Regions from separate parts of the Blautia sp. MB18-30 genome, predicted to be linked through region 3. Evidence: predicted binding sites of a transcription regulator. Region 3 holds the regulator's gene; each other region holds the start of a gene.
The links. The regulator NrdR, encoded in region 3, represses ribonucleotide reductase genes. The targets are predictions, from matches to a motif close to CACAANATNTTGTG.
Positions count from the first base shown of each region.

Region 1: a site for NrdR is predicted at 1,753-1,766, ahead of nrdD (anaerobic ribonucleoside-triphosphate reductase). Genes of this name have one in related genera too.
Region 2: a site for NrdR is predicted at 2,155-2,168, ahead of NCY57_RS05060 (ribonucleoside triphosphate reductase). Genes of this name have one in related genera too.

Region 1 covers NZ_JAMOYY010000007.1:57,126-60,403, reverse strand. The annotation lists gene asnA (aspartate--ammonia ligase) at 1-840, opposite strand, end outside; gene NCY57_RS04950 (hypothetical protein) at 1,057-1,608, shown strand; gene nrdD (anaerobic ribonucleoside-triphosphate reductase) at 1,809-3,278, shown strand, end outside.
Region 2 covers NZ_JAMOYY010000007.1:80,619-83,896, forward strand. The annotation lists gene NCY57_RS05060 (ribonucleoside triphosphate reductase) at 1-2,003, opposite strand, end outside; gene hflX (GTPase HflX) at 2,218-3,278, opposite strand, start outside.
Region 3 covers NZ_JAMOYY010000002.1:103,157-106,434, forward strand. The annotation lists gene sigG (RNA polymerase sporulation sigma factor SigG) at 17-796, opposite strand; gene NCY57_RS01340 (YlmC/YmxH family sporulation protein) at 910-1,164, opposite strand; gene nrdR (transcriptional regulator NrdR) at 1,303-1,752, shown strand; gene gdhA (NADP-specific glutamate dehydrogenase) at 1,944-3,278, opposite strand.

The sequences.
Region 1 (3,278 bases), on a different contig from region 3:
GAATGGAAGCTCTCTTCGGTCATCACAGCCTGCTTCGGTAAGCTGGCGGTCAAGTGCGTCCTCGTCAACACGGATTCCCATTGAGGAAAGCTCAAGGGCAATGTCAAGTACCGGATAGTATACGAGGATATCACCGTTCAGTTCCCAGTCATCATAGTCCGGGGCACGTCCGTCGTGGCGCTCGCCGTTGGTGAGGGTTTTGCCGACTTTCATAAGGAAGACAGCGCCCTTTTCACGGGTGATCCGATATTCACGTTCCTTCGGTGTGCAGTCCGGATACATGTCAAGAAGCTCCTGAGTTGTGATAAAAAAGATATCCTTCGGAAGGATCTCCTCGATGTAGTCATACTGTACAGCCATGTATTTCTCAGTTTTACGAAGGACACTGTAAATGGTGCGTACGGTTTCCTTGAGAGTCTCCATGGAACGTTCTTCTTTGGAGATGATCTTTTCCCAGTCCCACTGGTCTACGTAAACAGAGTGGATATTGTCCAGATCTTCATCCCGGCGGATGGCTACCATATCTGTGTAAAGACCTTCTCCGTGAGAAAATCCGTATTTTTTCAGTGCGTAGCGTTTCCATTTGGCAAGGGAGTGTACGATCTCGGCGTTGCTTCCTTCGATAGCCTTGATATCAAAGCTTACCGGGCGCTCTACACCATTAAGGTTGTCGTTAAGGCCGGATTCCGGTGCTACAAATGTTGGAGCGGATACTCGAAGAAGGTTCAGCTTCTGTGAGAGTGTCTGCTGGAAGAAATCTTTTACTGTTTTGATCGCAATCTGTGTGTCATGGAGGTTCAGGTCTGCATGATAGGTTGCGGGGATTGTGATTGTATTCATTATCGGCTCCTCCTGATGATTTTTAGGCTTATTGCTCTGTGGGGTATTATAGCAGAAAATGGGTGGAGTGGCAATATAATGAGAGGGGAAGTCTTTTGAGGTATCGTAGAAAAATACTGGGTATTAAATGCCTAGTGTGATATACTGAAAAAAGAATGCTTATGTTTACGATGGAAATATAAATATCCGTTTTGACGGATAGAATGGAGGGAGCTTATGGCAGGTCAAAGGTGTCAGGTTTGTGGGGGTAAGGTTGTAAATGGCAGGTGTTCATTATGTGGGATGCCTTACAGAAATGATGAGGTGTTATATCATCTGAATGAGCCCCGGGAGATACATTATAAACATGCTTCCGCCAAAGTGAGGGATATGATGCGGCAGTATGGAAAGGATGCTGATCAAACAACACAACATAACGGAAACGTAAACCGGAATACGAACGTAAACCGGAATACGAACGCGAACCGGAATACAAACATAAACCGGAATACGAATGCAAGCCGCAATACCGATTTGAATCGGAATCTAACCGGAAGCCGGAATACAGGTGCAGCAGCCGGACGTAAGACTGCAGCGGCAGTTAATACCAGGAATAAAACAACGGTGGGCAGAAATCGTGCAGAAGTTTTAGATCAGGGAAAAAAACAGCAAAAAAAAGATCAGAAAAGCAGTGGGGCAGGCTGGATCATATGGTTTATAGTGACACTGGCCATTCTGCTTCCAAAATTATGGGATTTTCTTGCAGACTGGATCGGAACGAATTTGTGAGAATATTTCTGCAGTGAGATCAGGCAGTGCTAAGTGTCTGTATTTTCGTGTATACAGAAATATCCCTTTTCTTTTCTCCTCAGCTGTGTTATACTCATGCCTAGCACAACATATAGATGAAAAACAATATATAGAAGATATAGGTACTATATATAGTATTTTGCATAGCGACTTATATATAGCACAGGGAGGGATGAGCAATGTTATATGTGATCAAGAAAGACGGGACAAGAGAGGAGTTTAATCCGCAGAAGATCGTGGCTGCCGTGAACAAATCCGCAGAGCGTATTCTTTATACTTTTTCAGACGAGGAGAAGGATTTTATCTGCCGTTTTGCCCAGGAGCATGCGGATTCCCTTGGAAAGAATGAGATTGAGATCCAGGAGATGCACAATATCGTGGAGGGGGCTCTGGAGCGTGTGAATCCGGCAGTTGCCAAGAGCTACCGTGATTATCGGAATTACAAGCTGGATTTTATCCATATGATGGATGATGTCTATACCAAGAGTCAGGCGATCCGTTATATCGGTGATAAAAGTAATGCCAATACAGACAGCGCCCTTGTTGCCACGAAACGAAGCCTGATCTTTAATGAGCTGAACAAGGAACTCTATCGGAAGTTTTTTATGAACCGTAATGAGCTTCAGGCATGTAAGGACGGCTACATTTATATTCATGACCAGTCTGCACGTCTGGATACCATGAATTGCTGTCTGTTCGATGTGGCAGCTGTTTTAAGTGGCGGTTTTGAGATGGGCAATGTCTGGTATAACGAGCCGAAGACTCTGGATACAGCCTTTGATGTTATGGGGGATATCATTCTCAGTACAGCAGCACAGCAGTATGGTGGCTTTACAGTGCCGGAGGTTGATAAGATCCTGGCACCGTATGCAAAGAAGAGCTATGATAAATATATTTCCGAATTTATGAAATACTCGGATGAGAGCTGGAGTGGCCGTGAGGAGAGAGCTATTGAGTATGCTCTTGATAAGGTCCGCAGGGATTATGACCAGGGCTGGCAGGGAATTGAGTACAAGCTGAATACCGTCGGTTCTTCCAGAGGTGATTATCCGTTTGTTACGGTGACACTTGGTCTCGGAACCGAGCAGTTTGAGAAGATGTGTACGGTTTCCCTTCTTGAGGTCCATCAGGGAGGACAGGGTAAGGCCGGACACAAGAAACCGGTACTTTTCCCGAAGATCGTATTCCTTTATGACAAAGAGATCCATGGTCCCGGAAAGTGCTGTGAGGATATTTTTGAGGCTGGTGTGGAGTGTTCCTCCAAAACCATGTATCCGGACTGGCTGTCTATGTCCGGCGCAGGCTATATTTCCAGTATGTACAGGAAATACAAGAAGGTCATCAGCCCGATGGGATGCCGTGCTTTCTTAAGTCCGTGGTATGAGCGTGGCGGTATGGAGCCGGCGGATGAGAATGATACGCCTGTTTTTGTGGGACGTTTTAACATTGGTGCGGTAAGCCTTCATCTTCCGATGATCCTTGCAAAGGCCAGAGCGGAGAGCAGAGATTTCTATGAGGTTCTGGATTTCTATCTGGAAATGATCCGTAACCTGCACATTCGCACTTACGAATATCTGGGACAGATGCGTGCATCCACCAACCCGCTTGCATACTGTGAAGGCGGTTTCTACGGCGGACATCTGAAACCG
Region 2 (3,278 bases), on a different contig from region 3:
CGGTAATATCCTGTGATACGGCTGTAAACCTCAGCCTTCTTTCCACATTTCGGGCAGGTGAAATGCTCGCCGCTGATGTAGCCATGCTCCTGACATACGGAATAGGTCGGTGAGATGGTGTAATAGGGCAGGCGATAATTCTCTGCGATCTTACGTACCAGCGCTGCCGCTGCCTTCCAGTCCGGAAGCTTCTCCCCAAGGAATGCATGGAATACGGTTCCTGAAGTATACAGAGTCTGCAGATCGTCCTGAATATCCAGTGCGTCAAAAATATCCGCAGTGTAATCAACCGGCAGATGAGAGCTGTTTGTGTAATACGGAGTGTCGCCCTCTTTTCCCGCTGTTTTGATATCCGGATAACGGCTTCTGTCGTGTTTGGCAAGACGGTATGCAGTGGACTCTGCCGGTGTTGCCTCCAGGTTGAAAAGCTCTCCCGGATACTGCTCCTGATAGTCTGAAAGACGACTTCTCATATGCTCCAGAACCTCTTTTGTAAACTTCTGGGTTTCCGGATCTGTCATGTCTTTTTTCAGCCAGCAGGCATTTAAGCCCGCTTCGTTCATTCCCACAAGACCGATGGTGGAAAAATGATTGTCAAAGCTTCCAAGATATCTCTTCGTGTACGGATACAGTCCCTCATCCAGAAGCCTGCTGATCACATCTCTCTTGATATGAAGAGATCTTGCGGAAATATCCATCATGTGGTCCAGGTGCTGATAAAATTCCTTCGGCGTTCTGGAAAGGTATGCGATACGCGGCATATTGATGGTAACAACGCCTACAGAACCTGTACTCTCACCGGAGCCAAAGAATCCACCACTCTTTTTGCGGAGCTCACGGAGATCCAGACGGAGGCGACAGCACATGCTGCGGATGTCGCTTGGCTTCATATCACTGTTGATATAATTGGAAAAATACGGAGTACCGTACTTGGAAGTCATCTCAAAGAGAAGACGGTTGTTCTCGGTATCAGACCAGTCGAATTCCTTTGTGATGGAGTAGGTCGGGATCGGATACTGAAATCCACGTCCGTTGGCATCTCCCTCGATCATGGTCTCGATAAATGCCTTATTGACCATATCCATTTCTTTCTTACAGTCTTTGTATTTGAAATCCATGTCCTTGCCGCCTACGATAGCCGGAAGCTCTGCAAGGTCGTCCGGAACGGTCCAGTCCAGTGTAATGTTGGAAAATGGTGCCTGAGTGCCCCAGCGGCTTGGAGTATTTACGCCATATACAAAGGACTCAATGCATTTCTTAACCTCCGGATAGGAAAGGTTGTCTGCCTTTACAAAAGGTGCCAGATAAGTATCAAAGGATGAAAATGCCTGTGCGCCCGCCCATTCGTTCTGCATGATACCCAGGAAATTCACCATCTGGTTGCAGAGTACACTTAAATGCTTTGCAGGTGCAGAAGTGATCTTACCCTCAATACCACCAAGTCCCTCTCGAATCAGTTGCTTCAGGGACCAGCCTGCACAGTAACCGGTCAGCATGGACAGATCATGGATATGGATATCTGCATTTCTGTGTGCATCTGCGATCTCGTTGTCGTAGATCTCAGACAGCCAGTAGTTTGCGGTAACTGCTCCGGAGTTGCTTAAGATCAGACCTCCTACAGAATAAGTAACCGTTGAGTTCTCCTTTACACGCCAGTCCTCAACCTTTACATAGCTGTTTACGATTTCTTTATAGTCAAGGATGGTGGATTTCATATTGCGGATCTTCTCACGCTGCTTACGATAAAGGATATACGCCTTGGCAACATCAGAATATCCGGCCTGGATCAGTACGTTCTCCACACTGTCCTGGATATCCTCAACAGAAATCCGGTTGTTCTCGATCTTATTCTGAAAATCCGCTGTAACACGAAGTCCCAGAAGATCGATCATATCCGAACTGTAATTCTTACCTTTGGCATCAAATGCCTTATCAATTGCCGCAGTGATCTTCCCCATTTTAAATTCGTCTAATTCACCGTCTCTTTTTACTACCTGAAACATAAGAAAATGCCTCCCTCATGCATTTATTTATAAGCGGATATTTCATTCCGCCTCACTTGCCTGCTTACGAACACACTCCGTTTCACGATCTGTGTTCAAAGCGCTGTAGGCTTATTGTATCAGACACGCCTCTTTGCGTCAACATAAAAAGTACCATATATAGTGCCCGTTTTGTTCACGGTACTATATATGGTACTGAGTAGATATTTTAACATTATGTGACTTTCGGATAGATTTCCCGCGGAACTCTTGCTTTTACAGCAATCCCTCCTTCGGTATACTCTTCCGAAAGAAGCTGTCCATACTCACGGATCAGCTGGATCTGACCGGCCTCCGAATAAGGAAAAAGCCGTTCCATATAAATCTGTCCTTCTGCCAGTATCTCAGAAAGAAGCTGCTTAAATTCCTCAAGCCCCTCTCCTGTCCGTGCGGAAATCTTCAGCGTATGGTCTGCTCGGAGATCCCGAAAGCTCTCCCCGGAAACACGGTCCTGCTTGTTAAAAAGTGTGATCGTCTTTTTTCCAAGGGCACCAAGCTCTTTCAGGGTTTCATATACGATATGCATCTGCATCTCCGCCTGAGGATTGGATGCATCTACCACATGAATGATATAATCCGCATATTTGGCTTCCTCCAGGGTACTCTTGAAGGCTTCCACCAGATTGTGGGGAAGCTTGCGGATAAAGCCTACGGTATCCGTAAGAAGAAGCTGCTGTCCGTCATCCAGTGTCAGAAGACGGGTAGTCGGATCCAGTGTGGCAAACAGCTTATCCTCCGAAAGCACCGAAGCGCCTGTCAGTGTATTCAGAAGTGTTGACTTTCCTGCATTGGTATAGCCAACAATGGCTGCTGTCTTCAGATTTCCCACAGCTCTTCTGGAACGGATCAGCTCTCTGTGCTTTTCTACCTGGGAAAGCTCCTGCTTCAGTGCGGATATCCTGTTCCGGATCAGACGACGGTCTGTCTCCAGCTTTTTCTCACCAGGGCCTCTGGTTCCGATTCCTCCTCCAAGTCGCGAAAGAGAAGAACGTAGTCCCACAAGACGTGCAGACCGGTAACGAAGCTGTGCAAGCTCTACCTGGATCTTGCCTTCACTTGTGACGGCACGCTTCGCAAAAATGTCAAGGATCAGCAGGGTACGATCCATAACCTTACACTCCAGCTCCCGCTCCAGATTATTCATCTGGGCAGGAGAAAGCTCATCGTCACAGATCACACCATTGGCATCCAGGGCATAGAGAAGACCTTTTACCTCTTCGATCTTGCCTTTTCCGA
Region 3 (3,278 bases):
TCTGAAGAGAGATGAATCAATTCCGGAGATAGTTTCGCATACTGCGAAGAGCATGTTTTTCCAGTCGGCTGACCTGAGCCTGGGAGATACCAATCTCATCAGCTACCTCCATTTGGGTTTTTCCCTCGTAGAAGCGGAGATCGATAATGTGACGTTCACGCTCTCCAAGCCGGTTCATGGCATCTCGAAGAGAAATATCCTCCACCCAGTTTTCTTCCAGGTTCTTTTTATCACTGATCTGATCCATAACATATAGGGTATCTCCGCCTTCGGAATACACGGGCTCAAAAAGGCTTACCGGGCTCTGGATCGCATCCATGGCATAGACGATCATTTCCTTGTCGATACCGATCTCATCAGCGATTTCTGCAATGGTAGGCTCTTTGAGATGCTGCCGCATATAGTTTTCCCGGGTATAGATGGTTTTGTAAGCGATATCCCGCAGAGAACGGCTGACCCGTATGCTGTTGTTATCACGGAGATATCTTCGGATCTCTCCGATGATCATGGGAACTGCATAGGTGGAAAATTTTACCTGAAGAGTGGTGTCGAAATTATCGATCGCTTTGATCAGGCCGATGCAGCCGATCTGAAAAAGGTCATCCGGATTTTCACTGCTGTTCTGAAAACGCCGGATCACGCTTAAAACAAGCCGCAGATTGCCTTTGATGTACAATTCCCTGGCTTCTTCATCGCCAGCTTTGATTCTTTTAAAGAGCTCCGCCTTTTCTTCCTGATCGAGAACGGGAAGGGTTGAGGTATTTACTCCGCAGATTTCAACTTTATTCAGTGCCATCTTAGAATCCTCCTTGTCTTGTCAGTACATTAAGATGATTCTCAGAGGGCGGTTGAAATATACTTTTTCAGGGAAAATATAAAAAATAAAGGGCCTTGACAATAAGGAGGTATTTATTCTCCGGACAGCAGTTTTTCATTACGGAAATCAACAAGGATGATATCTTCGCCGATCTGGCGGATGCAGTCCCATGGAATGGAATATTCATTTTCTTTGGAAAAACACCAGCAAAATTTTCCCGGTTCCGGCATGATCAGGGCTTTCAGACGTGCGGTTTCACAGCAGAATTCCACATCAAGAGGGCAGCCAAGACTGCGGCAGGTATGGATATTGATCACTTCTTTTTGTTTCAGCTCACAGATGCGCATAAATTCATCACCTGGTATGATTTTATGGAAAATCTGTAAAATTTATGCAAGTCCGATTATTGACACATTATGTGCATTTATTTTATAATAAAAACAAATTTAGTAATGATTTACTGATCCGGAAAGGGGGAGAGTTCTGTGAGATGTCCGTTCTGTAACCAGGATAATACAAGAGTTGTAGATTCCAGACCTGTAGAGGATACCAATTCCATCCGCCGCCGCCGTCTCTGTGATGCCTGCGGAAAGCGTTTTACAACTTATGAGAAGGTGGAAACGATTCCGCTGACTGTGATCAAGAAGGATCAGAACCGGGAAAGCTATAAACGTTCCAAGATCCAGGATGGTGTTCTTCGTGCTTGCTATAAGCGCCCCATTCCCATTGAGAGAGTGGAAGAGATGATCGATTCCATAGAAGGAGATATTTTCCGGTCAGAAGACCGTGAGATCAGCAGTACCAAGATCGGAGAGATCGTTATGGAGCATCTGAAGGATCTGGATGCGGTGGCGTATGTACGATTTGCGTCTGTATACAGAGAGTTTAAAGATGTCAGTACCTTTATGGATGAGCTGAAGAAGCTGATCAATTAAGAGATTAAATGAATAGACTGCAAATGCAGGAGATTTCAGGCCGATTGTCAAAAGACAACCGGCCTTTTTTGAAACATGAATGTTCGATTTTTCAGAGATCGTAAAAGTGGATACAAAAAAACAGGAACCGCCTGGGAAAAATCCTCTGCGGTCCCTGCTATAAATATATATTAATGATTCAGGAAACTTAATTAAACAATACCCTGAGCTTTCATAGCGTCAACAACTTTTTCGAAGCCGGCGATGTTTGCACCTACAACATAGTTGTCTTCCATACCGTAACGTTTAGCAGCGTCATCAGCTTTGTGGAAGATATCGATCATGATGTGGTGGAGTTTCTCATCAACCTCTTCTCTTGTCCAGGAAAGTCTCATGGAGTTCTGGCTCATCTCAAGTGCAGATGTGGCAACACCGCCAGCGTTTGCGGCTTTACCAGGCATGAAGAGAACACCGTTCTCCTGAAGGTATGTTGTTGCATCAAGAGTAGTAGGCATGTTTGCACCTTCAACGACGTATTTGCAGCCATTTGCAACCAGTGTTTTAGCTCCGTCAAGACCAAGCTCGTTCTGAGTAGCACATGGAAGGTAGATATCACATTTGATATTCCAGATGCCAAGTCCCTCAGTGTAGGTAGCACCCTCAACACGGTCTGCATATTCTTTGATACGTCCACGTTTTACTTCTTTGATATCCTTTACGACGTCAAGGTTGATTCCGTTCGGATCGTAGACATATCCGTTGGAGTCGTTCATTGCAACAACCTTGGCACCAAGCTGAGTAGCTTTCTCAACAGCGTAAATAGCTACATTACCGGAACCTGTTACAACGATTGTTTTTCCTTCTACGGAATCATTGTGAGCTTTGGCGATCTCGTTGAGCATGTATACAACACCGTAACCGGTAGCCTCTGTACGGATCAGGGAACCTCCGAAGGAAAGACCCTTTCCTGTAAGGACACCCTCATAAAGGCCACGGATTCTCTTATACTGTCCGAAGAGATAACCGATCTCACGTCCGCCGACACCGATGTCACCAGCCGGAACATCTGTATCTGCGCCGATATATTTGCAAAGCTCTGTCATAAAGCTCTGGCAGAATGCCATAACCTCTCTGTCAGATTTACCCTTAGGATCGAAGTTGGAGCCACCTTTTCCACCGCCGATCGGAAGACCTGTAAGAGAGTTTTTAAAGGTCTGCTCAAAACCAAGGAATTTCAGGATACCCTGATTTACAGAAGGATGGAATCTTAAGCCGCCTTTGTATGGTCCGATGGCGCTGTTGAACTGAACACGATATCCCTTGTTAACCTGTACAGTTCCGTTATCATCGATCCACGGTACTTTGAAGGAGATGATCCTCTCTGGCTCTACAAGACGCTCAAGGATGGAAAGTTTACGATACTCTTCCTCATTTTTGTCAATTACGACTTTAAGGGAATCGAGAACTTCCTTAACTGCCTGATGGAATTCTGGCTCGCCAGGATTCTGTGCTACAACTCTTTCATAAACTTCTTCTGTGTAAGACAT